2 regions of the Gordonia crocea genome follow, and region 1 is predicted to be linked to the other one. Evidence: predicted binding sites of a transcription regulator. Region 1 holds the regulator's gene; the other holds the start of a gene.

The links. The regulator LexA, encoded in region 1, represses DNA repair genes until DNA is damaged. The targets are predictions, from matches to a motif close to CGAACANNTGTTCG.
Region 2: nbrcactino_RS15705 (HNH endonuclease signature motif containing protein) is a predicted target of LexA. The motif match lies at 1,207-1,220, and genes of this name have one in related genera.

Annotation. Positions count from the first base shown of each region.
Region 1 is NZ_BJOU01000001.1:2,319,466-2,334,123, reverse strand. Features, by position in the region: gene nbrcactino_RS11030 (amino acid ABC transporter permease) at 1-643, opposite strand, end outside; gene nbrcactino_RS11025 (amino acid ABC transporter permease) at 640-1,323, opposite strand; gene nbrcactino_RS11020 (transporter substrate-binding domain-containing protein) at 1,320-2,327, opposite strand; gene nbrcactino_RS11015 (amino acid ABC transporter ATP-binding protein) at 2,327-3,055, opposite strand; gene miaB (tRNA (N6-isopentenyl adenosine(37)-C2)-methylthiotransferase MiaB) at 3,248-4,795, shown strand; gene nbrcactino_RS11005 (Rv2732c family membrane protein) at 4,795-5,439, shown strand; gene nbrcactino_RS11000 (DUF349 domain-containing protein) at 5,503-6,879, opposite strand; gene nbrcactino_RS10995 (class III extradiol ring-cleavage dioxygenase family protein) at 6,989-7,720, shown strand; gene miaA (tRNA (adenosine(37)-N6)-dimethylallyltransferase MiaA) at 7,717-8,643, shown strand; gene dapF (diaminopimelate epimerase) at 8,648-9,550, shown strand; gene hflX (GTPase HflX) at 9,618-11,039, shown strand; gene lexA (transcriptional repressor LexA) at 11,047-11,736, opposite strand; gene nbrcactino_RS18195 (LysM peptidoglycan-binding domain-containing protein) at 11,885-12,424, shown strand; gene nrdR (transcriptional regulator NrdR) at 12,467-12,916, shown strand; gene hrpA (ATP-dependent RNA helicase HrpA) at 12,922-14,658, opposite strand, start outside.
Region 2 is NZ_BJOU01000017.1:98,866-113,523, forward strand. Features, by position in the region: gene nbrcactino_RS15695 (sigma factor-like helix-turn-helix DNA-binding protein) at 1-506, opposite strand, end outside; gene nbrcactino_RS18395 (hypothetical protein) at 503-628, opposite strand; gene nbrcactino_RS18440 (VOC family protein) at 882-1,067, opposite strand; gene nbrcactino_RS15705 (HNH endonuclease signature motif containing protein) at 1,261-2,808, shown strand; gene nbrcactino_RS15710 (class I SAM-dependent methyltransferase) at 2,835-3,965, shown strand; gene nbrcactino_RS15715 (hypothetical protein) at 3,943-4,446, opposite strand; gene nbrcactino_RS15720 (nitroreductase family protein) at 4,506-5,150, shown strand; gene nbrcactino_RS15725 (TetR-type transcription factor C-terminal domain-containing protein) at 5,439-6,038, opposite strand; gene nbrcactino_RS15730 (hypothetical protein) at 6,132-6,572, shown strand; gene nbrcactino_RS15735 (serine hydrolase domain-containing protein) at 6,580-7,782, opposite strand; gene nbrcactino_RS15740 (aldehyde dehydrogenase family protein) at 7,787-9,295, opposite strand; gene nbrcactino_RS15745 (acetyl-CoA C-acetyltransferase) at 9,405-10,559, opposite strand; gene nbrcactino_RS15750 (SDR family oxidoreductase) at 10,597-11,406, opposite strand; gene nbrcactino_RS15755 (acyl-CoA dehydrogenase family protein) at 11,403-12,701, opposite strand; gene nbrcactino_RS15760 (FadD3 family acyl-CoA ligase) at 12,745-14,319, shown strand; gene nbrcactino_RS15765 (hypothetical protein) at 14,369-14,658, opposite strand, start outside.

The DNA of each region.
Region 1 (14,658 bases):
CGCTGTCCTTGAGGGCGATCACCATCTGGGAGACGAGCGCCGGCAGCATCGCGGTGATCGCCTGGGGGAGTAGCACGATGCGCATCAGCTGCGATTTCCGCAGGCCCAGCGCGACGCCCGCCTCTGCTTGGCCTCGCGGCAACGAGTTGATCCCGGATCGGAGGATCTCGGCGATCACCGTCCCGTTGTACAGCGTGAGACCGGTGACGACGGCGGCGAAGGCCAACCGGGAGGGCGGCACGAGCCCGTACTGCGCGTAGAGGTAGTAGGTGAACAAGATGAGGAGCAGGACCGGGATCGCGCGGAAGCCCTCGGTGAACGCCCCGCAGAACAGCCGCACGGCGCGGTGGTCGGACATCCGCCCGATGCCCAGCAGTGCCCCGAGCACGAGCGCGGCCGCGATCGAGACGGCGGCCGCGGTGATCGTCCCCCACAGTCCGGGCAGGATGTAGGTCGTCCAGGTCGACGCCGTGATGAATGGGCGCCACATGGCGCCGGCGAGTTGGCCGCGGTCGGCGAGGCGGGCCACGACCCAGGCGGCGACGAGGGCCATCACCAGGAGGAAGGCGACGGCGATCACGGCGTTGCGGACCCGTGCCCGCGGCCCCGGTGCGTCGTAGAGGACGGTCGCCTGCGCGCTCATCGTTTCACCGCGAATCGGTTGGCCAACCAGCCGAAGACAAAGCCCTCGGTCAGGGTGATGATCATGAACCCGACGGCGATGATGGCGAAGATCGCGAGGACGAGGTTCGCATGGTTCTCGATCTGGGTCTTCATGAGTAGCGCGGCTTCACTGACGCCGATGACCGAGGCGATGGTGGTGTTCTTGGTGAGTGCGATGAGGACGCTGCCCATCGGGAGGATCACCGAACGCATCGCCTGGGGCAACACGATGCCGCCGAACACCTGGGTGAAGCCGAGGCCCAGCGAGCGGGCCGCCTCCGCCTGGCCGATCGGCACGGTGTTGAACCCGGCGCGCAGCGTTTCGCTGACGAAGGTGGCCGTGTAGAGCACGAAGGCGAGCACGGCGAGTCGGAAATTGTTGTCCGCCACGAAATGTGGGCCGTGCGGGGCGAGCGCGACACCGAGGTTCGTGTAGAGGCCCAGCGAACAGAACAGCACGATCAGCGTCAGCGGGGTGTTGCGGACGATGGTGATGTATCCGGTGGCGAACCAGCGCATCACCGGCACGGGGGACACCCGCATGCCGGCCAGGATCACCCCCCACACCAGGGCGCCCACCGCCGAGAGCACGGTCAGTTTCAGGGTCATGGCGAAGGCGGGCCACAACACCGGGGCCATATCCGCCCACAGCGCGCTCACCGCTTCATCCCCGGCGGGCACGGAGTCGAGGTGGACTCGAGGAACGACAGGTCGCCGGGAGCGGGGAGGAACCCGAAGCGCGATCCGGGGGCGGCGGCCCGCGCGGCCATGGCATCGACCATCTCGTTGCCGACGGCCGAGCGCAGTGCTTCCTCCCAGGCCGAGGGCCGGCCGGGGCGCGGCGCGATCATGGCGCGCAGCGCCTCGTTGACGGCGTCCACCGACTGCGGTTGGCCCTTGGCCAGCCCGATCCCGTACCGCTCGGTGGAGAACGGGCGACCCTGGGGGATGAACTGCCCCTTGGGGCTGCAGGCGTCGCGGTCGTAGACCATCGACAGCACCCGCATGCCGTACTGGGGGAAGAAGTGGGCGTAGCCGGCCAGGATCACCTCGTCGGTGGTCAGGGCGTCGACTTTGTTGTTGCGCAGTGCCTCGACGCACGACGAGTAGGAGTCGAACTCTTGGAGTTGGACCCCGGGCAGCTCGCGTTTGACGTTCTGCGCCGGGGTCGACCCGGTCACCGAGCACAGGATGCGCTCGGGATTGTCGAGGTCGGCGAGGGCCTTCACCGCGGAGTTGCCGCCGCTTACCAGCAGTCCCTGGTAGTTGATCAGGTACGGCCCGGCGAAGTCGACCTTCGCCAGACGGCTGGTGGTGATCGAATAGGTTGCGGCGATCATGTCGACCTCGCCGTAGCTGATCAGCGCCTCGCGCTGCGCCGAGGGGGTCTCGCGCCAGGTGATGCGCGGGTGGGGGACGCGGAGGCGGTCGGCGATGTGGTTGACCACGAAGCGCGAGACCGAGGGATCGAAGCCGACGACGTCGTCGCGGGTCGGGTCGCGCAACCCCAGGCCCGGCTGGTCGAATTTGGCGCCGAGGATGACGTGGCCCGAGCGGATCGAGTCGAGCAGGTTGCGCGGGTTGCTCCCGCAGGCGGTGAGCACCCCGAGGCACGAGGCGAGGACGGCCAGGGCCACCAGGGTGCGTCGCAGTGCGCCGGCCATCAGTGGTCCAGGATCTTCGACAGGAAGTCGCGTGCGCGGTCGCTGTCGGGCGAGGTGAAGAAGGTGTCGGGATCGGCGTCTTCGACGATCGCGCCGTCGGCCATGAAGATCACGCGGTCGGCGGCTTTGCGCGCGAAGCCCATCTCATGGGTCACGACGACCATCGTCATGCCCTCGTGCGCGAGGGAGACCATGACGTCGAGGACCTCGTTCACCATCTCCGGATCGAGCGCCGACGTCGGCTCGTCGAACAACATGACCCGCGGCTCCATCGCCAGCGATCGGGCGATAGCCACGCGCTGCTGCTGGCCGCCCGACAGTTGGGCGGGGTACTTGTCGCGCTGTGCCGCGACCCCGACCCGCTCGAGCAGTTCCATCGCCTTCGCCTCGGCCTGCGCCTTCGACTTCTTGCGCACCTTGATCGGGGCGAGGGTCACGTTTTCCAGGATCGTCTTGTGGGCGAACAGGTTGAACGATTGGAAGACCATGCCCACCTCGGCACGCAACGCGGCGAGGTCGCGGCCCTCCTCGGGGAGGAGGTGCCCGTCGAGGTAGATCTCACCGCTGTCGATCGGCTCGAGGCGGTTGATCGTCCGGCAGAGGGTGGACTTGCCCGAGCCGGATGGACCCAGCAGCACGACGACCTGCCCGGCCGGGATGTCGAGGTTGATGTCGCGCAGCACGTGGAGGTCGCCGAAATGCTTGTCGACGTGCTGGAGGGAGACCATCGGCGGTGCGCTGGCGTTCCGAGAGGCCGCTGATGTCATAACCGATCACCTTAGTACCCGATCGGCGACACGGCAGTGCGTGTCGGGTTTGTCGACCGCACTATCCTTGGTGGAGTGAGTATCGAGAGTTCGCCGGTTGGTGGCGCCCCCGCCGGGCAGCCGCGCTATGAGGTGCGCACCTTCGGGTGTCAGATGAACGTGCACGACTCCGAGCGGATCTCCGGCCTCCTCGAGCAGGCCGGGTATGTGGCGGCCGCCGAGGGCGACGAGCCCGACCTGGTCGTGTTCAACACGTGCGCGGTGCGGGAGAACGCCGACAACAAGCTCTATGGGAACCTCTCCCATCTCGCGCCGGTGAAGCGGCGCAAGCCCGGGATGCAGATTGCCGTGGGCGGCTGCCTCGCCCAGAAGGACCGGTCGGCCGTGCTGGACCGGGCACCGTGGGTCGACGTGGTGTTTGGCACGCACAACATCGGGTCGCTGCCGGCGCTGCTGGACCGCGCCCGGCACAACGACGAGGCCCAGGTCGAGATCCTCGAGTCGCTGGACCGCTTCCCGTCGACGTTGCCGGCCCGTCGCGACTCGGCATATTCCGGATGGGTCTCGGTCTCGGTGGGCTGTAACAACACCTGCACGTTCTGCATCGTCCCGTCCCTGCGCGGCAAGGAGACCGACCGCCGGCCCGCCGACATCCTCGCCGAGGTGCAGGCGCTGGTCGACCAGGGCGTGTTGGAGGTGACCCTGCTCGGCCAGAACGTCAACGCCTACGGGATGTCCTTCGCCGACCCGGATCAGCCCCGCAACCGCGGCGCCTTCGCCGATCTGTTGCGCGCCTGCGGCACGATCGACGGGTTGGAACGGGTGCGGTTCACCTCGCCGCATCCGGCGGAGTTCACCGACGACGTCATCGAGGCGATGGCGCAGACCCCCAATGTCTGTCCCCAGCTGCACATGCCGTTGCAGTCGGGCTCGGATCGGGTGCTGCGGGCGATGCGGCGGTCCTACCGCCAGTCGAAGTACCTCGGGATCCTCGATCGGGTCCGGGCGGCGATGCCGCACGCGGCCATCACGACCGACATCATCGTCGGGTTCCCGGGTGAGACCGAGGAAGACTTCCAGGCGACGCTCGACGTCGTCGAGGCCGCTCGGTTCAGCTCGGCCTTCACGTTCCAGTACTCGCCCCGCCCGGGTACCCCGGCGGCCACGATGCCCGACCAGGTGCCGCCAGAGGTGGTCACCGAGCGCTACCAGCGGCTCGTCGCACTGCAGGAGAAGGTCTGCCTCGCCGAGAACGAGACGCTCGTCGGCACCGAGGTCGAGCTGCTCGTCACCGCGGACTCCAGCCGTAAGAGTGCCGAACACGACCGGTTGACCGGTCGGGCCCGCGACGGTCGTCTTGTCCACTTTGTGCCCGGCGCCGGGAACGCAGTGAGCGGGCCGATTCGACCCGGCGCCGGGAACGTAGTGAGCGGGCCGATTCGACCCGGCGCCGGGAACGCAGTGAGCGGGCCGATCAGACCCGGCGATGTGGTGACGACGACGATCACGGCGGCGGCGCCGCACCATCTCATGGCCGACGGGGGAGTGACCACGATCCGCCACACGCGGGCCGGGGATGCCCATGAGGCGAATCTGCGGCCGACCACGGCGTCGCCGGGGGTGGGTCTGGGTCTGCCGACCATCGGCGCCCGACCGTTGGAACCGGCGACCACCGGTTGTTCTTCGGGGAGTTGCAACTAATGACGGGATTTGACGTGACTGACGATTCGACGCCTGGGTTCGACCAGTTCAAGGACGATCTGCGCAAGGCGGAGCGCAAAGTGGCCGGGGAGATCGACCCAGGTGCCCGCGCCGTGGTGGTGGCCGTGGCCGTCTTGGTGGCGGCGGTGTCGCTGGCCTTGCCGCACACCGGATCGGTCAAGGGGTTCGACGTGTTGAGCTACACGGCGGGCGCGCAGGAGGCCGACGTCGCAATCACCTCGCGGATCTTCGTGTACATGGTGCTCATCTTCGGCGTGTTGGCCTCGACGTTGGCGTTGGTGACCCGCCGCTGGGTGCTGGCGTGGGTCGCCCTGTGCGGCTGCATGGTGTCGGTGGTGGCCGGAATGCTGGCCTGGTGGACGCGGACGACCCCGGGAGTGAACGCCCCGATGGGCCCGGACGGCAAACTCTTGGCCCCGACGGGCGGGATCGGCATCGGGCTCATCCTGGGGTTGGTGGCCATGGTGGTGCTGTCATTCCACTGGGCCCGCGTCGTGTGGTCGCGCAACGTCTACCAGTTGGCGCTGGAGGCGCAGCGGCGAGAGGCGGCGGCCGCCGAAGAGGACCGGATGCGCGATCTCACGCAGCGGCGCACCGACACCGACCGCTCCGACACCGACTAACCCCGCCGACTGGGCCCTCGATCTCGCCGACTGGGCCCTCTTTTTCGCCGACTGGGCCCTCGGTCAGCGGTCTGAAACGGCGCTCTCCGCCGCCTTGGCCCATTCGCGCCACTGGTCGGCCTGTTCGCGCAGCTTCTTCGCGTCGGAGGTCTTTCCGCGTTCTTCGGCCTTGCGGGCCTGTTCCTCGAGGGCGGCGACCTTCTCGGCGAATTGGGCGGCGCGTGCCGCCACCTCGGGGTCCTCGCGGCGCCAGCTCGCGTCCTCGGCCTCGCGGATCCGGCGCTCCAACGCGCGTAGGCGCCCGTCCAGCGGTCCCATCTGGGCCCGTGGCACCTTCCCCAACTCATCCCAGCGTTCCTGCAGCGAGCGGAGCGCGCGTCGGGCGGCCGTCAGATCGGCGGCGGGGTCGATGGTCGCCTCCGCCTCGTCGAGCAGCTTCGCCTTTGCCTCCGCGTTGGCGGTGAATTCCTCGTCGCGCTGCGTGGATTCGGCATTGCGCGCCGCGAAGAACACGTCTTGTGCGGCCTTGAACCGGTGCCACAGTGCGTCGTCGACGTCGCGTGGCGCGCGTCCGGCGGCCTTCCACTCGGCCATCAGTTCGCGGAATCGACCCGACGTCGGCCCCCAGTCGGTCGACGACGAGAGCTCCTCGGCCTGGGCGATGAGCTCTTCCTTGCGGTCCTTCGCCGCCGACCGGTCGCGGTCCAGTTCGGCGAAGTGGGCGCCGCGGCGCCGGTTGAACTTGTCGCGGGCCCGCGAGTAGCGCTTCCACAGGACGTCGTCGGTCTTGCGGTCGATGCCCTTGATCTCGCGCCACTCGTCCAGGATGGCGCGGATCCGGTCGCCGGCGGCTTTCCACTGGGTGGCGTCGTTGGCCAATTCTTCGGCTTCGACGGCAAGGGCGGTCTTGCGTGCCACGGCTTCCTCGCGGTCATGTGCCCGCTGTGCTTTGACCTCTTCGGCCACGTCCTCGGCCGTCGCGGTGATGGCCTTCAGGCGGGTCTCCAAGGCCGCGACGTCGCCGATGACGTGCGCGGTGGGCAGCGCGTCCAGCAGGTGCTGTGCCGCGGTGCGGGTCTTGCGCGGATCTCCCGAGCGCGCCGCCAGCCGCTCCTCAAGGATCTCGACCTCGGTGGCCAGATCCTCGAACCGTCGGGCAAAGTGCGCCAGACCCTCGTCCGGGCTGCCGGCCTGCCACTGTCCGACCTCTCGCTCGCCCTCGGCGGTTGTCAACCAGACGGTGCCGGTCTCGTCGACCCGGCCGTAGCGATGGGGGTCGCCGGCATGGGTGGGCTGATGTGTGATCGGGGCATTGGTCACCGGCTTCGCGCCGGGATGGGGGCCCGGCCGCGGCCCGGGCTTGGGGCCGGGTTTCGGTGCCGCTGGATCACCGCTCGTCGTCGGTGGCGAAGTCGAAGGGGTGGAGTCGGAGGTGGTCATCGGATCCTCACGTTGTCTGCCGCGCGTCACGGCTGCCAGGTTCTGGTTTCGCGGCACCGGGGTCGGGCCGTTGGGCTCCATTCAAGCAGGTCGACTAGCGTCGTGGGTTGTGTTGATTTCGGCGGTTTTCCTCCCGGGCGCTCCAGCGCTGGTGCCCGAGGTGTCCGGTCCGGGGGTCGGCGAGCTCGAACCGATCCGCTCCGCGGTTGCCCAGGCGGTCGCCGAACAGGCCGCCCTCAGCGGTTCTTGGTGGGCCGTGGGGTCCGACGACGCCCCGGCGCCGGCGCCGGCCGCGGAGAGCGCGGTGCCGGCCACTGGGTCCTTCGGCGGCTTCGGGGTGGACCGGCGTGTCGCCCTCGTCGATGACCCCGGGGCACCCGTCGGGCACCTGCCGACGGCGATGCTCGTGGCCGGGTGGGTGCGCGAACTCGCGACTCGGCGCCCGGCGGTCACCCCGGTCGTGGTGACGCCCGGAGCCGATGGTGACCAGTGCTCGCGGCGCGGTGCACAACTTGCCGCCGAGATTGCCGCGGCCCCCGGTGATGCCGCCCTGCTCGTCGTCGGCGACGGCGCCATCCACCTGTCCGAGCGCGCGCCGGGCGGTGGGCGCGAACCGGCGGCCGTCGAACTCCAAGAGCAGATCGACGCGGCTCTGGCCTCCGGTGATCCGGCGGCACTGCGGGCGCTGCCGGTCGAATCCTGTGACCGGTGGGGGGCCTCGGGTTGGGCGCCGTGGCAGGTTGCGGCGGCCTGCGCCCCCGGTCCCGCGACCGTGCGCGTCGGCTACTCCGGTGCGCCCTTCGGGGTCGGCTACAACGTCGTGACCTGGCGGTTCAGGTGAGTCCTCGGACCCCGATCATCGTCGTGGGCCCGACGGCGAGCGGGAAGTCGGATCTGGCGCTCGACTTGGCCGAACGGCTCGACGGGGAAATCGTCAACGCCGACGCGATGCAGCAGTACCGCGGGATGGACATCGGCACGGCCAAGGTCCCCGTCGAGCAGCGCCGCGAGATCACCCACCACCAGATCGACGTGCTGGACGTGACCGAAACCGCCACCGTGGCGCGGTATCAGCGCGGTGCCATCGCCGACGTGGACGCGGTGCGGTCGCGCGAGCGCACGCCGGTCATCGTCGGCGGATCGATGATGTACTACCAGGCCCTCGTCGATGAATGGGAGCTGCCGCCCACCGACGCCGCGGTCCGGGAGCGCTACGAACGACAGCTCGTGCAGTCGGGGACGCAGGCGCTCCACCGGCGCCTGGCGGAGGTCGACCCGGCCGCGGCACGGATCATCCTCGACACCGACGGGCGCCGGATCGTGCGCGCGCTCGAGGTCGTCGAGCTGACCGGCCGGCCGTTCGCCGCCTCCCAACCGACCATCGGCGACCCCCGCTGGGGCGCGGTGATCGTCGGGGTGGACCGCGACACCGAACTCCTCGACGAGCGGATCGCCGCCCGGACCGACCAGATGTTTGCCGCCGGACTCGTCGACGAAGTCGGCGGCCTGCTCGATGCGGGCCTGCGCGAGGGGCAGACGGCGATTCGGGCCATCGGCTACGCGCAGGTCGTGGCCCATCTCGATGGCGAGTACGACCTCGCACACGCACGGGAACTGACCTTCGTGGGCACGCGCCGCTATGTCCGGCGCCAGCGCTCGTGGTTCCGCCGCGACCCGCGGATCCGCTGGTTCGACGGCGGTTCGGCGGACCTCGTCGACGAGGTCACCGCCCACTGGGCGGCTGCCGGGGCGCCGGTAGACTGACCTGGTGACCAGTGCGACGTCGCAACCGCGGGCTTTCTGGAAGGGCCACGGGACGCAGAACGACTTCATCATCGTCGACGATCCGGGAGCGTTGCTGCCCCTGGAACCGGCGACGGTGGCCGCGCTGTGCGACCGCCAGCGCGGGATCGGTGCCGACGGATTGTTGCGCGTCGCCCGTGCCGGGACGCTCGTCGACGCCGGTGTGCTCACCGGGCTGGGCGAGGGGATCGCGGCGGACGACCTGTTCATGGACTACCGCAATGCCGACGGCTCGATCGCCGAGATGTGCGGCAACGGGGTCCGCGTCTTCGCCCACTACTGCCGGGTCGCCGGCCTGGTCGACACCGACGAATTCGTGGTCGGGTCCCGCGCGGGCGCGCGACCGGTCCGGATCCACTCGATCAGCGACACCGATGCCGACGTCAGCGTGGCGATGGGCCCGGCCCGGCGCGGGGTCACCTCCTCGGCGACGATCGACGGCCGGGTGTACCGGGGCCTCGCGGTCGACCTGGGTAATCCGCACCTCGCCTGTGTGGTGCCCGGCCTCACCCACGGAGAGCTCGGGGCCATCGACTTTTCCGGTGGCGTTCAATTCGACGCCGGAGTCTTCCCCGAGGGCGTCAACGTGGAACTGCTGACCGAACCCGTCGACGACGGCGCCGCCCTGATCGCATCGATGCGGGTCATCGAGCGCGGCGTGGGTGAAACGCGCAGTTGTGGGACCGGTCTGGTCGCCTCGGCGAGCGCGCTGCTGGCGTCGGTGGGCCGCGACGAGGGGCTGCTGCGGATCACGGTTCCCGGCGGTCGGGTCGAGGTGGCCATCGCCGACGGCGGCCGGTCCTCGACGCTGCGCGGGCCGTCCCGGCTCGTCGCGCGGGGCGAATTGTTCGACGGGGCGCTGCGCTGAGCCTCGTCGGGCCGGCCCGAAAACCCAGGTGCGCCCGTCGGGGCGCCGGTGCGATCATTGAAGGCCTATGACTGAACACGAATCCCGATCGGCCGCCCCGACCACCGGCGAACTGGCACTCGACGACCGCGCATCCCTGCAGCGCGTGGCGGGGCTGTCCACCGAGCTCACCGACGTCACCGAGGTCGAGTACCGCCAGCTACGCCTCGAACGCGTGGTGTTGGTCGGCGTCTGGACGTCGGGGACGGCCGCACAGGCACAGGCGAATATGGCGGAGTTGGCGGCGCTGGCCGAAACGGCGGGGTCGCAGGTCCTCGACGCCGTGATCCAGCGGCGCAGCAGCCCCGACGCGGCGACCTACATCGGTTCGGGTAAGGCCGGCGAACTCCACGACTTGGTCGTCGCGACGGGCGCCGACACCGTGATCGCCGACGGCGAGCTGACACCGGCGCAGTTGACCGCGCTGGAGAAGATCGTGAAGGTCAAGGTCATCGACCGGACCGCGCTGATTCTGGACATCTTCGCCCAACACGCCACCAGCCGTGAGGGCAAGGCGCAGGTGTCGCTGGCCCAGATGGAATACATGCTGCCGCGCCTGCGTGGTTGGGGTGAGTCGATGTCGCGCCAGGCCGGTGGACGCGCCGGCAGCAATGGCGGCGTCGGCCTGCGCGGCCCGGGTGAGACGAAGATCGAGACCGACCGCCGCCGGATCCGGGAGCGGATGGCCAAGCTGCGGCGCGAGATCCGCGCGATGAAGACCGCGCGGACGGTGAAACGCCTCGAGCGCCACCGCAGCGGTGTCCCGACGATCACCGTCGTCGGATACACCAACGCCGGGAAGTCGAGCCTGGTCAACGCGATGACCGGATCGGGTGTCCTGGTGCAGAACGCCTTGTTCGCGACGCTGGACCCGACGACACGCCGCGCGCGCCTGGACGACGGTCGCGAGGTGGTCTTCACCGACACGGTCGGATTCGTCCGCCACCTGCCGACCCAACTCGTCGAGGCCTTCCGGTCGACCTTGGAGGAGGTCGCCGACGCCGACCTGCTGATCCACGTGGTCGACGGGGCCGAGGCATTCCCGCTCGACCAGGTCGCCGCGGTACGCACCGTGTTGGCCGAGGTACTCGAGGAGAGTGGTGACGGTGCCGCCGCGCCACCGGAGCTGTTGGTGGTCAACAAGATCGACGCGATGGACGGTCTGGCGCGCGCGGAACTGGCGGCAGCGCTGCCGGGGGCGATCTTCATCTCCGCCCGAACCGGGGAAGGCCTCGACGGGCTCTTCAACCGGGTCCGCGACGAGGTGGGCCGCCACGACGTCGAGATCTTCGTCGATGTGCCGTTCGACCGTGGCGACGTCGTCTCGCGGATCCATGCCGACGGCGAAGTCCGATCGACCGAGCATCACGCCACGGGGACGAAAATGAGGATCCGCGTGCCCGCCGCGCTCGCCGGGGAACTCGAGGAGTTCACCCGGACCGGCGGCTGAGGGGTCGTCAGATCCGGCGCATCACCGTCACGACCTTGCCGAGGATGACGGCGCGGTCGCCGGGGATCGGCTCGAACAGCGGGTTGTGCGGCATCAGCCACACGTGGTCGGCGTCGCGCTTGAACGTCTTCACGGTGGCTTCGCCGTCGATCATCGCGGCGACGATGTCGCCGTTGTCGGCGACGTTCTGCTGCCGGACCACCACCCAGTCGCCGTCACAGATCGCGGCGTCGATCATTGATTCGCCGATGACGCGCAACAGGAAGTGGGTGCCGTCCCCGACGAGTTCGCGGGGGAGTGGGAAGACGTCTTCGACGGCCTCCTCGGCGAGGATGGGGCCGCCCGCGGCGATCTGTCCGAGGACCGGCACGTACGTCGGTGCGGGCATCCCGTCGGTCCCGGCCGCGGCGCCTCCGGGCGGCGGCTGGTTCTTGTCCGGCGCGACGTTCACCGCGCGTGGTCGGTGGGGGTCGCGCTTGAGGAGGCCCTTGGTCTCCAGGGTGCGCAACTGGTAGGCCACCGATGAGGTCGACACCAGGCCGACGGCGTCGCCGATCTCGCGGATGCTCGGCGGGTAGCCGCGCTCACGGACCGACTTGCGGATGACTTCCAGCACGTCGCGCTGGCGCTGGGTCAGGGTTGCCTCGACGGCCGCCGGTGAGTCGGTCAGGCCGGCCTGCGGCTTCTTCTTGGCCATGGTTTCTCCTGTTCTCGGTTGAGCCCCACGGTAGCGAAACAAACCGACAGTTTCAAACATTTGTTCGACGTGTCGCGAGACTTTGTCAGACGGGCGTGGTAGAACTTCGAACATCAGTGCATCGAACGTACGAACGAGGAGATCGAAGATGAGCGCATCGGTGATGTACCGCCCGGGCCACCCGCACCACGCCGTTCCGACGTCGCGGCCGATCGCCGCGGCGGGCCATCGGCAGCGTGTGGTCCAGCCGCACCGCGGGCCCGCCCGGTCGGAGGGCCGGGCGCTGCGTGGGCCGCGCGACACGCGGCTGCCCGCACCCCGCCCGGGCCGGGGCAGCGAGTGCACCGGACCGGCCCATGGCCGTCCGCGGGTCGCACGGCCGGCGCCGGACAGCCGGGTGTTCGCCCGGCGCAAGGCCGCCGCGGCCATCCTGGTGGGCGCCGCGCTGGCCGGGCTGGTGTGGCTGTTCGCCATCGTCGGCGGAAACTACGAGGCGGCGTCGGCGCCGGCTCCGGTCGCCACGTCGGTTGTGCATGTTCGCGGCGGCGAGACGCTGACGGCAGTCGCGGCCCGGATCGCACCCGACATGCCGCGACAAGCAGTGGTGAACCAGCTGCGGGCGCTCAATTCGATGACCTCGCCGACGTTGACCGTGGGCCAGGCACTGGTCGTCCCGGTGTACCGCTGATCGGCGTTCGCCGGTGAGGGGCGCACCGGTATTGTTGGGGACATGCATTGCCCCTTCTGCAAGCACGAAGACACCAAGGTCGTGGATTCGCGCCTTGCCGACGAGGGGCAGGCGATCCGCCGCCGCCGTTCCTGTGTCGAGTGTGGCCGCCGGTTCACCACGGTGGAGTCGGCCGTGTTAGCCGTCGTCAAGCGCAACGGGGTGACCGAGCCGTTCAGCCGCGAGAAGGTCATGAAGGGGGTTCGTCGGGCCTGCCAGGGGCGGCAGGTCGACGAGGACGCCCTCGCCCAGTTGGCTGCGCAGGTGGAGGACGCGGTCCGTTCCTCGGGGTCGGCGGAGATACCCAGTCACGAGGTGGGATTGGCCATCCTCGGGCCGCTGCGCGATCTCGACGAGGTGGCCTACCTGCGCTTCGCCTCGGTCTACCGGTCCTTCGAGTCGCTCGACGACTTCCAGCGCGAGATCGACCTGCTGCAGGCCCATCGCGCCTGATTCCGTCAGGTGAAGGCGTCGAATGCCTTGAGCACTCGCTTTTCGGACACCGGATGGGCGGTGCCGAGCCGTTGGGCGAACAATCCGACGCGCAACTCTTCAACCATCCACTGGGCGTAGTCGTTGAACGGTTCGCGGCGGTGTTCGGGCAGCTGGTGGAGCCGTTGGTTCCACCGTTCGATGACGCGGTCGACGGCGGCGAGGGCGTCCCGGTCGCGGGCCGCACCGGTGTCGAGTGATTCGAGTCGGATGATCGCCGCCCGAAGGTAGCGGGGGACCTCGGCGAGGCGGTCGATCGGAGTGCTGCCGATGAAGCCGTCGAAGACGAGGTTGGCCAGCTGTTCGGCGACATCGTCGGCCGCCAGCGTTCCGGTGCGCGAGTCAATGGCCGCGTGGACCTCGGGGACCAGCGCAAACACGTCCAATGCCGCGAAGAAGGCGGTCGGCGCCCGGTCGGTGATCTGCGGGGCGAGGTCCGCGCGCAACGCGGCGAAGGCCGACGGGGTGCGCAGTGCGGATGCGCGGGCGGTGGGTACGGAGTCACGGATGGCGCGGCGGGTGCAGTCGGCCAACAGGGCGTCGAGGTCGGGGTAGGGGTGCTGACTCAGGGCCAGCCGTTGCGCCGGGTTCAACGAGGACGCCGTCTTCCTCGACAAGGCCGGGGTCGACGCGGCGAGCAGCGTGATGACGGCCGGCACCATGGCCGCGTCGCGGGCGGGGGCGGTCGGGAAAAGAGCGGATGCGACGGTCGTCGCGTCGACGGGCGAGAGGCCCGGGTACCGGGTCACCCGCTGCCCGGCGATGTCGGCGGAGACCGACTCCTCGAGATCCCCGAAAGTCTCGGCCGTCCACGTCGAGGCGGTGACCCGATCCGGCGCGGTGCGCGCGCCGGGCGCCTCCTCGTCGCGTTGCAACCGGGCCAGCGAGCGGCTGGTGGCGACGATGTCGCCGCGCTCGTCGACGAGGGCGAAGTTCATTTGGAGGTGGTCGTCGATGCGCGCGAGGTTGAACGTGTCCGGGGTGATCGTCGTCCGCGTCAGGGCCGACAACTCCCGCGCCACGCCGGTGAGCAACGGCTCACTGCGCGGCTTGAGGCGGGCGAGCACCGCTGCGGCGAATTGCGGTGAGGGGGAGGCGAGTCGGCGGATCTGTTTGGGCAGCGTCTTGATGAGGGCGGCCACGAGCTCTTCGCGCATTCCCGGGACCGTCCAGTCGAATCCGGCCGGGCGCACGTGGTCGACGAGGTCGCGCGGGATCTCGACGGTGACGCCGTCGTCGGGGTCCCCGGGGGCGAACTTGTATCTCAGCCGCAGGCGCAACTCGCCCTGTGCCCAGGTTCCCGGATAGTCGGCCTCGGAGACCGGGCTGTGTGCGACGACGTCTTCGGCCCGCAGGTCCAACAGGTCCGGTTCGGTGCGCGCGGCCTGCTTCCACCAGGCGTCGAAATGCTGGGCCGAGACGACGTCGGCCGGGATCCGGGCGTCGTAGAAGGCGAAGAGCTGATCGGCGCTGATGACCAGATCGCGCCGGCGTGCCCGGCTCTCCACCTCCGCCGCATCGTCGAGCAACGCGCGGTTGCGGGCGAAGAAGGCGTGCCGCGTCCGCCAGTCGCCGTCGACGAGGGCGTGGCGGAGGAACAACTCGCGGCACAGCGGCGGGTCGATCTTGGTGTAGGTCACCCGGCGCGACGCGGCGAGCGTGACGCCGAACAGGGTGACGCGCTCGTAAGCCAGGGTCGTCCC
Region 2 (14,658 bases), on a different contig from region 1:
AACACATCGAGTTGGAACGGCAGCCAGACATCGGCGCCGTCCGCCCCGGCCGACCGCATGTACATCCCGGCGGCCGGCAGTCCGTTGCAGGTGGTCGGGATCATCACGATGTCGCCGGCGCACTGTGCCGGGCACTGCATCCGGGTGAGGTCGCCGATCTGTTCGGCCCCGACGTACCAGCCCGGGAACGGCGGCATCTCCCACACGGCCTCGTCGGCCAGCAGCGCGACCACCCCGTCGATGTCGTGCCGTTCGAAGGCCGAGCAGAAGTCCTCCCACACGCGCTGCTCGTCGGCGGAGAGCTCGGCGGCCCGCCGCCCCTCCGGAATCGCACCGTCGCCCAGCGTCTTGCGCGCCCGGGACAACGCGCTGTTGGCCGCCGGGACGGTCATGTCGAGCAGGTCGGCCGTCTCGGCGGCGGAGAAGGCGAGGATATCGCGCAAGATCAGGGCGGCGCGCTGCCGCGGCGGCAACTCCTGCATGGCGGCCACCATTGCGAGGCTCACGCTTTCGCGGCGCTCGGCGACGACGGCCGGGTCGCCGAGCCGAGCATGCGGTAGCAATGCGCGAGCAGCTCGGCCCGCATCGCCGCGGTCGCCGATTCGAAAACCTGCTCGTCGTCCGTCACCTCACGCCCCTTGCTGCTGCTTCATGAACTCCTCGGGCCCGACTTCGACAGCCGCCGGGTCCATCCACATGATGCCCCACGCGTGGCCGTCGAGGTCCTCGAAATCCCGGCCGTACATGAATCGGTGGTCGTCGGTCCGACCGTCCTTCGCCCCCAGGGCGACCGCCTTGTCGACGATGGCGTCGACCTCGTCACGACTACCGGCGCTGAGGTTGATGAGGACTTCGCTGGCGGTCGTGGCGTCGACGATGGTCTAGTCGGTGAAGGTCGAGTAGAACTCCTTCTGCATGAGCATCGAGACGATGGTGTCGCCGAGGACGAGGGCGGCGGCGTTGCCGTCGCTGAAGCGGTCGTCGAAGTGGTAGCCCAGTGCGGTGAAGAAGTCGCGCGAGCGCTGCAGATCGGCGACGGGCAGGTTCACAAAGATCATGTCGTGCATCGGTCTTCCTTTCGGTTGCGGCGCCGCGTGTCGATGCCGTCATAGAGGTAGACCACCGGGGTCGCCGAAACTGATCGGTCCGCAACCAACGAGCATCGAGATCCCCTGTTGTGGCGTGGCTCACATTGACCTGGTAGACTGAACACCAGTTCGACTGATAGTCGATTCCGGCAGTTCAGGGGAGGTGGATCCGATGACCGACACGACCCCGGTGTTACCGGATTCGCCGGTGGAGTTGCTCGCGTTGATCGAGGCCGCCCAACACCGACTGACCACCGCGGTCTGGGCCGCCGAAACCGAGGACGACCTGCTGGCCGCGGCCCGCACCCTCGAACGCAGCCGCTGCCGCAGCGAAGCCATCGACGCCCAACTGTTCACCGAAATCAACGACCGCTGCGCCTACGCCCGCGACGGATTCACCCGCCCCCTGATGTGGCTGGCCAAAGGACTGCGCCTGGGCCGCACCGAAGCCAAGAAACGCTACCGCCGCGCCGAAACCATCAGCCGGCTGACCGCCATCACCGGCGAAACCCTGCCCCCGAAATACCCCACCACCGCCGGCCACCTCGCCGACGGACACATCAGCGGCGCCCACGTCGACGAAATCCGCGACGTCATGACCCGCCTGCCCTGGAAACTGTCCCCCGAACTGGTCGAGCGCGCCGAAACCGAACTCGCCGACCTCGCCCGCACCCTGACCCCCTGGGAGCTCCGCCGAGCCGGCATCACCCTGCTGGAATACCTCGACCCCGACGGCACCCTGGCCGACGACCGCGACCGCCGCAACCAACGCCGCCTGTCCCTGAGCCCACAAAACCGCATCCATATGTCAGCCCTGACCGCCGATCTCACCCCCAGCGCCCGTGCCAAACTCGACCTCATCCTGGCCAGCTGGGCCGCCCCCGGCATGAACAACCCCGACGACACCGACCACGACCGCCTCACCGGCGCAGTCACCACCATCGATCCCAGCGACCCCACCCAAGCCGACCGCCTCACCGCCGCCCGCCACCGCGACCACCGCACCCCCACCCAACGCAACCACGACGCCCTCGAAGCCATGTGCGACTTCATCGCCGGCCACCACGGCCTGGGCACCCCCAACAGAATCCCCGGCCAACTCGTCATCACCGCCACCATCGCCGACCTCAAAGCCGGCTGCGGACAAGCCCTCACCACCACCGGCACCCTCATCCCCGTCGCCGACCTCGTCGACCTCGCCGCCCGCCTCGACCCCTCCCTCATCGTTTTCGCCGACCACACCCGCGAAATCCTCTACCACGGCCGTGCCAAGCGATCAGCCACCTTCAACCATCGCCTCGCCCTCTTCGCCCGTGACCGCGGCGACACCCACCCCGACTCCGACACCCCCTTTATCCACACCCAGGCCCACCACCTGCCCGACTGGGCCGACGGCGGCCAAACCGACATCGACAAACTCACCGCCACCAGCGGACCCAACAACCGCGCCGTCGGCACCAAACCCCGCCAATGGGAAACCACCTACCAAACCAGCGACCCCCACCCCGGACGCGTCGCCTGGCGACTGCGCAACCACAACGGACCACCCGGGCGACCCCGCATCAACCACACCCACCACCCCGACGACCTCGCCCGCACCATCATCCGCAACATCCGCGCCATCGGCGGCAAAGGCTCCAAACACGCCGACCCACCCCACCCACCCGCCTCACGAATCGAGAACCGACTCTGCAACCGGCTGGGCTACACCGAGTTGTAGCCAGGTACCGAAGTAGGCTCGGACCCGTGGATCTGCGCCGCTACCCCGACGTCGAAGGCCCCGGCCTGGTCGCGGTCGACGCGGCCGACCGGCTGATACTCGACGAGACCGCCGTGCTCATCGACGACCTTGCTGTTCGCCGCGACGAGGTGGTGGTGATCGACGACTCCTACGGCGCCCTCACCCTGGGTCTGCTCGACCCGGTCCCCGGCACCGCCACGATTCGCGTCCACCAGGACCTCGTCACCGGCGAGCAGGCGTTGGCGGCCAATGCCGACCGCCTCGGGTTCGCCGGATTCGAATCCGTGTCGCTCTCGCCCGAGCTGGTCACCGGCGCGCGGCTGGTCGTCATGCGGCTGCCGCGCTCGCTGGACCGACTCGCCGAAGTCGCCGCGATGATCGCCGCCCATGCCGCACCCGACGCCGTGGTGGTGGGCGGTGGCCGGATCAAGCACATGACCCCGCGGATGAACGACGTGTTGCGCGAGGTATTCGACCGCGTCGACGTCAGCCACGCCCGACAGAAGTCACGCGTCCTGTTCGCCCGGGGACCGCAACGCGACGCCGCTGCCGGACGTGTCCGGTCGTGGCCGCGGACCGAGCAGCACCCCGACGTCGGGCTCGATGTCATCGCCCACGGCGGCGTCTTTGCCGGGACCGGGGTGGACATTGGAACGCGGTTGCTGTTGGCGCACCTTACCGAGGCCGGCGCCGACGCCACCCTGCGCACCGCCGTGGACCTCGGCTGCGGCAACGGCACCATCGCCGCGTGGTTGGCCCGGGCCCACCCGGACGCGCGCGTCCTCGCCACCGATCGGTCTGCCGCGGCCGTCGCCTCCGCGCAGGCCACCGCCGCGGCGAACGGGGTGGCCGACCGTGTCACGGTACGGCGGGTCGACGGTGCGGACGGCATCGCCGACGGGGCGGTGGACGTGGTGGTTTTGAACCCGCCGTTCCATTCCGACGCGGCGTTGGCGACCGGCATCGCCGAGCACCTCTTCGCCGAATCCGCCCGGGTCCTGCGCCCCGGTGGCGAGTTGTGGTGCGTGTGGAATTCGCACCTGCGCTATCGCGGCGCGTTGACCCGGATCGTCGGACCCACCCGCCAGATCGCACGCAATCCGAAGTTCACCGTCACCGCGTCGGTTCGCGCGTGAGCGCCCCGCGCATCACTGCCTCGGCCTGCGGGGGCGCGATCTCGACGGGCAGCAAGACCGCACCGCGCGGGCGCAGTTTGACGGCGAGGAAACCGTTGTCCAGCCGGTCCACCGACGCCACCCGGGAATAGCCGAGGACGACTTGGGCGCCGCCGTCGATGACCCGGAACGAGTCGGCAGCAAAGCCGGAGGCCCACTCGACGCCGGGAGCCGCGACGAGACGGTGGCGCCGCGCCGCCTGCCAATAGTTCAGCCCGACGATGATGACGACCAGTGCGGGAAAGGCCAGGAGCAGCCACCAACTCGCGGTCAGTGCCGCCGCGGCCACGATGACGGCCGCCTCCGCCACGAGGAAGATCCAGAATCCCCGGTTGCTGGTCAGCCAGTGCGATATCACCGCGCGGGTGAACCGGGCGGCGTCGCCGGGTTGGCAAACATACGAATACTGGATCGCCGGAACATCGGCGGGCACGGTCGTCACCGCACCAGCCTAGATCCGCTCAGGGAATCGACCCGTGTCCGGACGGGTTGTGGTTGTCGATGGATACCTCCCGCGATGAACTGCTGCCACTCCTCGCCGATCGCGTCAGCGCGTCGTCGTTCGACCCGGACCACGTCCTCGACCCGTCATCGCTGGATCTGCTGCTCCAAGCCGCGGGCACCGCGCCGTCGGCGGGCAACTCGCAACCGTGGTCGTTCATCGTCGGGCACCGGGGTGACTGGGTCCACGACCGGCTCGTCGACAGCCTCGCCGGGAGCACCCGCGCGTGGGCTCCGGCCGCGAGTGTCTTGATCGCCAACCTGGCGCAGGTCCACGTCGAGGACAGCGACCTCGAGTATTCGGAGTTCAGCCGCTACGACCTCGGCCAGGCCGTCGCCCATCTCACGGTCCAGGCCGCCGCCCTCGGATTGTCGGTGCACCAGTTCCGCGGATTCGACCGCTCCGCGGTGGCCGACGCTTTCGACGTCGCCCCACACTGGGAGGTCACCAGCATGGCCGCGGTCGGCGTCGCCTTCGGTGCCACGCCCCGCGTCGCACCCACCGGTCACGCGTCGTCGACGCCGGAGCGACGGAGCCTCACCGCAATCACCTGGGCGAGAGCAGCACCGGGATCGGCGGGGGCGTCGGGCGCGCCCGGCAGAACTCGACGAGCCGCCCCGACTCGGGGCCGGCCAACCGCATGAGTGCGGACAGGACGTGGAGCAGCCCCTCGGTCACCAGCTCCGGGTCCCCACTCGTCCGAACGATTTCGGCTGCCTCGGACTTGTCCCCATCGGCCAGCGCGGCCACCACCGCCACCGACTCCGACCATGCACCGTCCCTGGTCAAACGCATCGCTACCTCTTTCCCCGGCAGTGACCTGCCGATTGCATTTCCAGCGATGCTATTGACCTTGCGGCGCCGACGAATCGTCCAATGGTCACCGTCGAGAAGGGACCTTTGGGTACCCTAAGTCCCGATCTCCCGGGGCGTCAGCGCGGCAGAATACCGTCGAGGACGACGCTCAAGTACTGGTCGGCAATATCGTCGACCGACTTCGCGCCCCCGGGGCGGTACCAGCGCACGGCGACCCAGACGGTGTCGCGCAGGAAGCGGTAGACCAGTTCGACGTCGAGGTCGGACCGGAAGTCACCCTCGGCGACTCCGCGCCGCAGCACCGACTCCCAGAGTTCGCGGAACTCGGTGTTGCGTTCGTTGATGTAGCCGAACCGGTCCTGCCCGGCGAGGTGGCGGGCCTCGTTCTGATAGATCGCGACGGCGGTGTGGCGCGCGTCGATCGCCTCGAACGACGCGATCACCAACTGGCGCAGCGTGTCGGTCGCCGAGAGGCCGGCCGCGGCGATCTCCCGGTACCGCGCGAAAAGCGCGTCCAAGAAGCCGCGCAACAGCTCGTCGACCATCGTCTCTTTGGAATCGAAGTGGTGGTAGAGGCTGCCGGAGAGGATTCCCGCCGCGTCGGCGATGTCGCGCACCGTCGTCGAACGCAGGCCTCGATCGGCAAAGAGCTGCCCGGCGATGCCCAGCAACTCCTCGCGCCGCGTCGCGCCCGCTGTTGTGGACTTGGTTGCCACACACGTCTCCTCACATCTCGATCGCCTTTCACCCTAGCAATTGCTTGGTTGTTACGATCCGAAGAGAAATCACTTTACGAGGGGGAAATCACCGTGAACACCGTCAAGCGTCTGTTTGCCATCCTGGCCCTGTCCGCCGGCGTCGCCACCTTGCTGGTGGCCGCGCCGACCCCGGCCGCCGAAGCAGCCGGCCCGCCGTCGGCGCGCGTGTGCGCCCGGCTCGGTGGCGGTCCCTACGTCGGACCAATGACCATCACCAACCGCAACTTCTGGGACTTCGGTGCCAAGCGCACGCTGAACTCCTCGCCGCGCGGGTGCATGGTCTTCAAAGGCCTGCAGCCCCGCCGCGCCTACCGCGTCGTCGTCGACCGCGTGTTCTCCAGCTGCAACACGGGCACCCGCCCCGACGGCACCACCTACCGCTGGGGCAGCGAGGGCCACGAGGTCGGCGCGAGCCGGTGGCTCGTCACCAAGCGCACCGGCGTGACCGACCTCGGCACGTTCCGGGTGCGCCGCACCTGGATCGCCTGCTGACGATCCGCTAGCTCGCGACGGGAAGCGGCGGCAGGCTCGGCACCCGGGCCTGCCCGCGTCCCGCCGCACGGGTGACCATCGGCACCAGCCACAGGAAGACGCCCAAGTCGGCGACCACGGTCGAGGCCAGCCGGTTGTGGACGAACCCGACCGAGATGCCCGTGGTCTGGTCGGCCCATCCGAAGCATCCGCTATACCCGACGTGGCCGAAGCCCTTGGCGACCGGGATCGGCGCCCGGTGGAACCCGTGGTTCCACGACATCGGCAGGCCCAGCGCCCGGTCGAACCGCCGTCGACGGGGCCCCTCAAAGGAGGCCACGGTCGCCTCGGAGAGGAACTGCTGCCCGTCGAGGGTTCCGTCGGTCGCCAGCGGCGCGTAGATGCGGGCCATCGCCCGCGCCGAGGCGATGCCGTTCGCGGCGGGCATCTGCGCGTCGAAGATCTCCGGGTTCTGGGCCTTGAACAGCGTCGCACTGCCCGGCCCGACGTTGACCCCGCCCGCCAGGGCCCGCACCGGGTCCGGCAGACGGCCGATACCGGTGAGGACCGAATCGCGCAGCCCGGAACCGCCGACACGGAACGGGTCGACCAGTTCCGCCGGGGTCAGCCGGCTGTCTGCCGACGGGGCGCCCAGCGACAACTCGTCGATCCCGAGTGGGGCGGCCAACTCCGACTCCCACAACTCGCGCATCGACTTACCGGTCACCGCCCCGGCCAAGCCGCCGAGCAGCCAACCGAAGGTCAACGCGTGGTAGGCCGGCCGACCGAAGTAACGGTCGGGGTCGGCCGCCGCGAGGCGCGCCTGCATGAGGTCGTGGTCGAGCAACTCGTCGACGCCGTCGGCGATCCCGCGCAGTTGCGACAATCCGCCGCGGTGCAGCATCAGTTTGCGCACGGTGATGTCGCTGCCGCGGAACTCCGGCCAGTAGGTCGCGACCGGCTCGTCGTAGTCGATGAGGCCGCGGTCGGCCAAGCGGTGCACGACGATCGCCGACAGCCCCTTCGACGCCGAGTAGAGCAGCGACCCGGTCGACGGGGTCCACGGCCGTTTGCCGTCGCGGTCCTTGGTGCCGCCCCAGATGTCGACGACCGGCGTCCCGTTGTGGTAGACGCACAGGGCGCCACCACCGTTGAACCGGCTGTCGAGCAGCCGCCCGAACGCGGTCCGGACCCGGTCGAACCGCGGGTCGGAACTCCCGTACACGGCCATGCCGTTACCGCTTGGCGTTCTTGCGGATCGAGCCCTTCAGGAAGCGGCGGAACATCGACATCTGACTGTCGGTCAGCTTCACGTCGCGCGGGGTGAACGGCGCGCTCATCAGCTCGGCAAAGCTGATCGGCATCGTCGACACGGTCACCGCACGGGCGTGGCTGAAGGTCTCGAAGCCGAAGTGGCCGTGGTAGTTGCCCATGCCCGAGCGGCCGACGCCGCCGAACGGCAGGCCGTGTGAGAGTAGGTGCAGCGCGAAGTCGTTGCCACTGATGGACCCGCTGCGCGTGTTGTCGGCGACGCGGGCGAGGTTGGCGTTGTCCTTGCCGTACCAGTACAGCGTCAGCGGGTGTCCGGCCGAGTTGATCTTGTCGATCGCCTCCCCGAGATCCCGGTACGGGTAGACGGTCAGGACCGGGCCGAAGACCTCGTCCTCTTCGATCTTCATACCCGCCTTGACCCCCGTGAGCAGCGTCGGCGGGATCTTGCGCGCCTCGGCGTCGGGGAGTTGTTCACCCGCCGGCACGACCTGGCGCTTGGTGGCGCCGAGCTCGACGGCATCGTCGATCAGCCCGACGATGCGCTCGTAGTTCTTCTCGTTGATCGTCGAGGTGTACTGGCGGTTGGGCAGAATCGTCGGGAAGTTCTCGGTCCACCGCTCGATCACCTTGTCGGTGAACTCGCCGACCTTCGACTCGGGCACGAACACGTAGTCGGGGCACAGACACACCTGGCCGCCGTTGACCATGCGGGCGTCGGCGAGGAACTTCGCCGCGTCGGCGACGCTGGCGTCCGGATCGACGATCGCCGGGTTCTTACCGCCCAACTCGAGGGTGACCGGCACCAGGTTCTTGCCGGCTTCCGCGGCCACCGAGGCACCCACCTCGGGCGAGCCGGTGAAGAACATGTGGTCGACCTTGAGCTTGGCGAAGTCCGAGCCGCCGCCGTGCTTGGGCGTGATGATCGCCAGCTCTTCGATGGAGAAGTAGTCCGGCGCGTGCTTGGCGATGACCTCGGTGGTGCGCGCGGTGACCGACGACGGGCGCATCAGCACCCGGTTGCCGGCGGCGAAGGCCGAACCGGCGGGCACGACGGTCAGCTGCAGCGGGAAGTTCCAGGGCCCCATGATGCCGACGACGCCGAGCGGATCGTGGCGCAGCCGCTGCTTGTAACCGAGCAGCCCCTGCAGCTTGGCGACGTTGGTCTCCTTCATCCACTTCTCGACGCTGCGGCGCTGGTGGGTGAGGTCGATCATGCAGCCGGCCACGTCGGCGGCGATGGACAATTCGCGCGGGCGCGTGCCGAAGTCGGCGTCCAGGGCCTCACAGATCTCGTCGGAGTTGTCCAACAGCAGCGCCTGCAGCCGGTTGATGCGGTCGATGCGCGTCTTCGCATCGGGGATCCCGTCACGCACGAACGCGGCGCGCTGGATCTCCAGCAGCTCCTCCATGGTGTGGGTTTCGGAGGACACCTTGTCACCGGTGCGCACACCGGCTTCGGCAGGCTTGGTCATATGGAACTCCCTTTGGTGAGACAAATTAGGGGAACTATTCCAAAATCCTACCCTGTGCGTGGCGCCGATCACAGCCCCGGGGCGCTCGGCAACCCGGGGCCGCGGCGGGTCAGAGGCGTTCGATGATGGTGACGTTGGCCGTGCCGCCGCCCTCGCACATCGTCTGCAGGCCGTAGCGGCCACCGGTGCGCTCAAGCTCGTTGAGCAACGTCGCGAACAGCTTGGCCCCGGTCGCGCCGAGCGGGTGGCCCAGCGCGATGCCGCCGCCGTTGCGGTTGACCCGTTCCGGATCCGCCCCGGTCTCCTTGAGCCACGCCAGCACGACGGGGGCGAAAGCCTCGTTGATCTCGACGACGTCGATGTCGTCGATGCCCATCCCGGCTTTGCCCAGCGCATACTCGGTCGCCGGGATCGGCGCCGACAGCATCATCACCGGGTCATCGCCGCGCACCGACATGTGGTGGATGCGCGCCCGCGGGGTGAGGCCGTACTCGGCGAGGGCCTTCTCGGAGACGACGAGGGTGGCCGAGGCGCCGTCGCAGATCTGCGACGCCACCGCGGCGGTCAGCTCCGACCCCGGGGCCAGCACGTCCAGCGACGCCATCTTCTCCAGGGACGTCTCGCGCGGGCACTCGTCGACGATGCAGTCGCCCAGGGGGACGGTCTCGTTGTCGAACCGGCCGGCGGCGATCGCGGCACGGGCACGCTCATGCGATTGCAGCGCCCACTCCTCCATGTCGCGACGGCTGATGTCCCACTTCTTGGCCATCATGTCCGCGCCGACGAACTGGCTGATCTCGGTGTCGCCGAAGCGGTGGCGCCAGCCCTGCGATTCCGCGGTCGGGGTGGTGAAGCCGAATTCCTGCCCGGCGATCATCGCCTGGCTGATCGGGATGGCGCTCATGTTCTGCACGCCCCCGGCGAGCACCACGTCCTGGGTACCGCTCATGACCGCCTGCGCGGCGAAGTGGATGGCCTGCTGGCTCGACCCACACTGGCGGTCGACGGTGGTCCCGGGCACGGCCAGCGGCATGCCGGCGGTCAGCCAAGCGGTGCGCGCGATGTTCCCGGCCTGCGGGCCGATGGTGTCCACACAGCCGAAGACCACGTCGTCGACGACGTCGGGGTCAATACCCGTCCGCTCGACGATCGCCGAGATCACGTGGGCGCCGAGGTCGGCGGGATGGACCTTGGCCAGCGACCCGTTGCGTTTCCCGACGGGGGTGCGGATCGCGTCGACGATGTAGGCCTGCGGTGTGCTCATGGGGTGCTCCTCGGTTGGCGGTGAGGTGGGGTTCGGGTCAGGCGCGCTGGCTGGAGATCGAGACGATCTCTCCGGTCAGATAGGTGGTGTAGTCGCTGGCGAGCATCGCGATGGTGGCGGCGATCTCCCAGACCTCGGCGGCGCGGCCGAAGGCCTCGCGGGAGGCCAGTTCGTCGAGCAACTCGTCGCTGGTGACTTTCGCCAGGAACGGGTGGCGCGCGATCGACGGGGCGACGGCGTTGATGCGCACGCCGTAGTCGGCCGCCTCGACCGCCGAGCACCGGGTCAGGGCCATGACCCCGGCCTTGGCCGCGGCGTAGTGGGCCTGTCCGCGCTGGGCGCGCCACCCCAACACCGACGCGTTGTTGACGATGACGCCGGCGCCGGGGGTGTCGCGAAAGTAGCGCAACGCCGCACGGGTGGCCCGGAAACAGCTGTTCAGGGTGATGTCGAGGACTCGGTCCCACTGGTCGTCGGTCATGTCGGCGACCGGGGTCTCCCCACCCAAGCCGGCGTTGTTGACCAGCACGTCGATATGTCCGAGCTGCTGTGCCGCCGAGGCGATGAGGGCGTCGACCTGCTCGGTACTGGACACGTCGCAGACGAAGGAGGCGACGCGGCGGTCGGGGAACTCGCCGGACAGCGCGGTCACGGTTTCGCCGAGGCGGCGCTCGTGGAAGTCGGAGACCAACACGTCGGCGCCCTCGAGGAGGGCCCGACGGGCGGTGGCGAACCCGATCCCGGTGCCGGCCGCCGCGGTCACGACGACCTGCTTGCCGGCGAGCAGGTTGTGGCCGGGGACCTCGTCGGGCGGGGTGGCCAGCGGGGAGGTGGGACGGTCGGTCATGCGCGGGCCTCTCGGGGTAGGCCGAGCACGCGCTCGGCGATGATGTTGCGCTGCACCTCGTTCGAGCCGCCATAGATAGTGTCGGCGCGGGTGAAGAGGAAGAGTCGTTGCCACTCGTCAAGTTCGACGTGTTCGGGGTCGGCCACGTCGTTGGGCACCCCCTCCGACGTGCTGGCCGGCCCGACGAGGGATGGCGCCCCGACCACCTGCATGGCCAGTTCGCCGAGTCGGCGGTGCCAGTTGGCCCACAGCAGCTTGGCGACCGAGGCGTCGCCGGCGGTGGTGTCGAACCCGTGGGTGGTGCGCACCGCAGCGGTGCCCGACAGCGTGGCACCGAGGGTGCGCGCGGCGTGGGCGCGCATCACGGTCAGTTCGATCCGGGCCCGCTTGAGCGCGGCCGCGGTCTCCGGGTTGTCGATCGCGCCGTTGGCCTTGGCGACGGCGATCAGGTTGTCCAGTTCACGGGCGAATCCGACCTGCTGGCCGAGGGTGGACACCCCACGCTCGAACTGCAGCAGCCCCATCGCCACCGACCAGCCCTGGCCGGGTTCCCCGACGATGAGATCGGCGTCGGTGACGGCGTCGTCGAAGAACACCTCGTTGAATTCCGAGGTGCCGGTGAGCTGTTGGATCGGCCGGACCGTGATGCCCGGCTGGTCCAGCGGGACCAAGAGGAACGAGAGCCCGGCATGGCGCTGCGAGCCCGGCTCGGAGCGGGCGAGGACGAACACCCACTGCGAGTGGTGGGCCAGCGAGGTCCAGATCTTCTGGCCGTTGATCGTCCACCGGTCGCCGGCGAGGCGCGCCGAGGTCGACACCCCGGCCAGGTCGGAACCGGCCCCGGGCTCGGAGTAGCCCTGCGCCCACAGCTCGGTGACGTTGACGATGCCCGGCAGGAAGCGGTCCTTCTGCTCCGGTGTGCCGAATTCGATCAGCGTGGGTCCGAGGAGTTCCTCGCCGAGGTGGTTGACCCGAGCCGGGGCGTTGGCGCGGGCGTACTCGCGATGGAAGATGATGCGCTGGCTCATCGTCGCGCCGCGGCCCCCGTACCGCGACGGCCAGCCCAGGCAGGTCCAGCCCGCCGCGGCGAGGTGGCGGTCCCACTCCAGGCGCTGGGTGAAGAATTCGTGCTCGCTACCAGGGCCGCCGCGCCCGCGCAGCTGCGCAAACCGGCCCACCAGGTTCTCGTCGAGCCACGAGCGCACGGCGCGGGCGAAGACCTCGTCGGCGTCGGGGGTCGCGGCCGCCCATTCGCCGAGGTCGACGGCACGGTCGGCCAGGTTGATCGACGTCATGACCCCTAGCTTAACCTACCAAGCATTTGCTAGGTTTCTATGTATGACGGCGCCCGCAACAACCAGCCCGCAAGCCCTGCGTCAAGCCGCGGCAGCCTGGCCCGACCGGACCGCGATCGTCGACGAGCAGTGGACCGAACTCCTCGACCACGACGAGCCCATCACCCTGACCTGGAAGCAGTTGCTCGGCCAGGTGCGGGTCTTCGCCGCAGCTCTCGTCGAATCCGGCGTTGCCGCCGGTGACCGCGTGGCGGTGTGGGCGCCCAACAGCTACCACTGGCCGATCGCCGCCCTTGGCACGCATTACGCCGGCGCCGTGCTGGTCCCGCTCAACACCCGCTACACGATCAGCGAAGCCGCACAGATCATCGAGCGGGCCGACGCCGCCGTCGTCGTCACCGTCGAAGAGTTTGTCGGCACCAACCGACTCGCCGACCTCCTCGGCCACCCGGTGAGCCGGGGGCGCACCGTCGTCGGCATCGACCTCAACGGCTCGGGCGCCCTGCCGTCCCCGGCGGTGTCATGGACAGAGTTCCTGACCCGCGGCACCGACCTGGGACCCGCGGATGCGCGGGCCGACGCGGTCGCCGACTCCGACCTGTCCGACATCTTGTTCACCTCGGGAACCACCGGCGCCCCCAAGGGCGTGCTGGCCGAGCACCGCCACTCGTTGGCCGGCGCCCATGCCTGGGGTTCGAACGGCGGCCTCGGGCCCGACGACCGCTACCTGCAGGCCAACCCGTACTTCCACACCTTCGGCTACAAGGCCGGGATCCTGCCCAGCGTGCTGTTCGGGACCACCATGGTGCCGCTGGCCGTGTTCACCCCCGAGTCCGCGATGCGGATGATCGCCGAGCATCGGATCACCGCCTTCCCCGGCGCGCCGACGGTCTTCCAGACCATCCTCGACAGTCCGCAGCGCTCCGGCTACGACCTGTCGTCGCTGCGGCTCGTCGTCACCGGGGCCACGGTCGTGCCGGTCGTCCTGATCGAGCGACTGCAGTCCGACCTCGGCGTCGAGACGGTGTTGACCGCCTACGGGCAGACCGAGACTAGCGGGTTCATCACCACCTGCACCGCCGACGACGACGCGGTCACCATTGCGACGACCTGCGGGCGGCCGTATCCCGGTATGGCGATCCGACTCGACAACCCCGATGCGAACGGCGCCGGGGAGATCCTCACCCGCGGCGCGATGGTGATGCGCGGCTACCTCGACGACCCGGCCGCCACCGCCAAGGCCATCGACGACGACGGCTGGCTGCACACCGGGGACGTCGGCACCATCGACGACGACGGCAATCTGCAGATCACCGACCGGCTCAAGGACATGTACATCTGCGGCGGGTTCAACGTCTACCCCGCCGAGGTCGAGCAGGTCCTCGCCCGCGTCGACGGGGTTGCCGAGGCCGCGGTCATCGGGGTGCCCGACGAACGGCTCGGCGAGGTCGGCCGTGCGTTCGTCACCGCCCGGCCCGGCGCACAGCTCGACCCCGACGCCCTCATCGCCCAAGCGCGCGAAAGCCTGGCCAACTTCAAAGTGCCTCGCTCGGTCGTCGTGCTCGACGAGTTCCCGCGCAACGCCTCGGGCAAGATCCTCAAGCGCGAACTGTCCTAGCCCACGCCCGTCCCCGATTCGGCGGCGCCAGCGTTGAACGGAGACGCCCTCAGGCGCCGCACACCCCGGCCCGGCCGGCGTCGGGCCGGCACCAGTAGATGCCCGGCAGCCCCGGGTTGAACTCGAGGACGGTGTACCCCTGCACGGTGACCAGGCGGCCGAGCCAATGCTTGCCCGGCGCGACTCCGAAACCGGCCGTGTCGCCGTGCTGGGCCGTGCGTTTGACGAAGGAGAGGTCGACGCGCCCCTCGGCCGGACCCCACTTCGCGGTCCACTTCTCGACATTCGCGGCGCCCGACGCAAGCGAGACCGTGGCCGATCCGTTCTTGGCGAGGACGA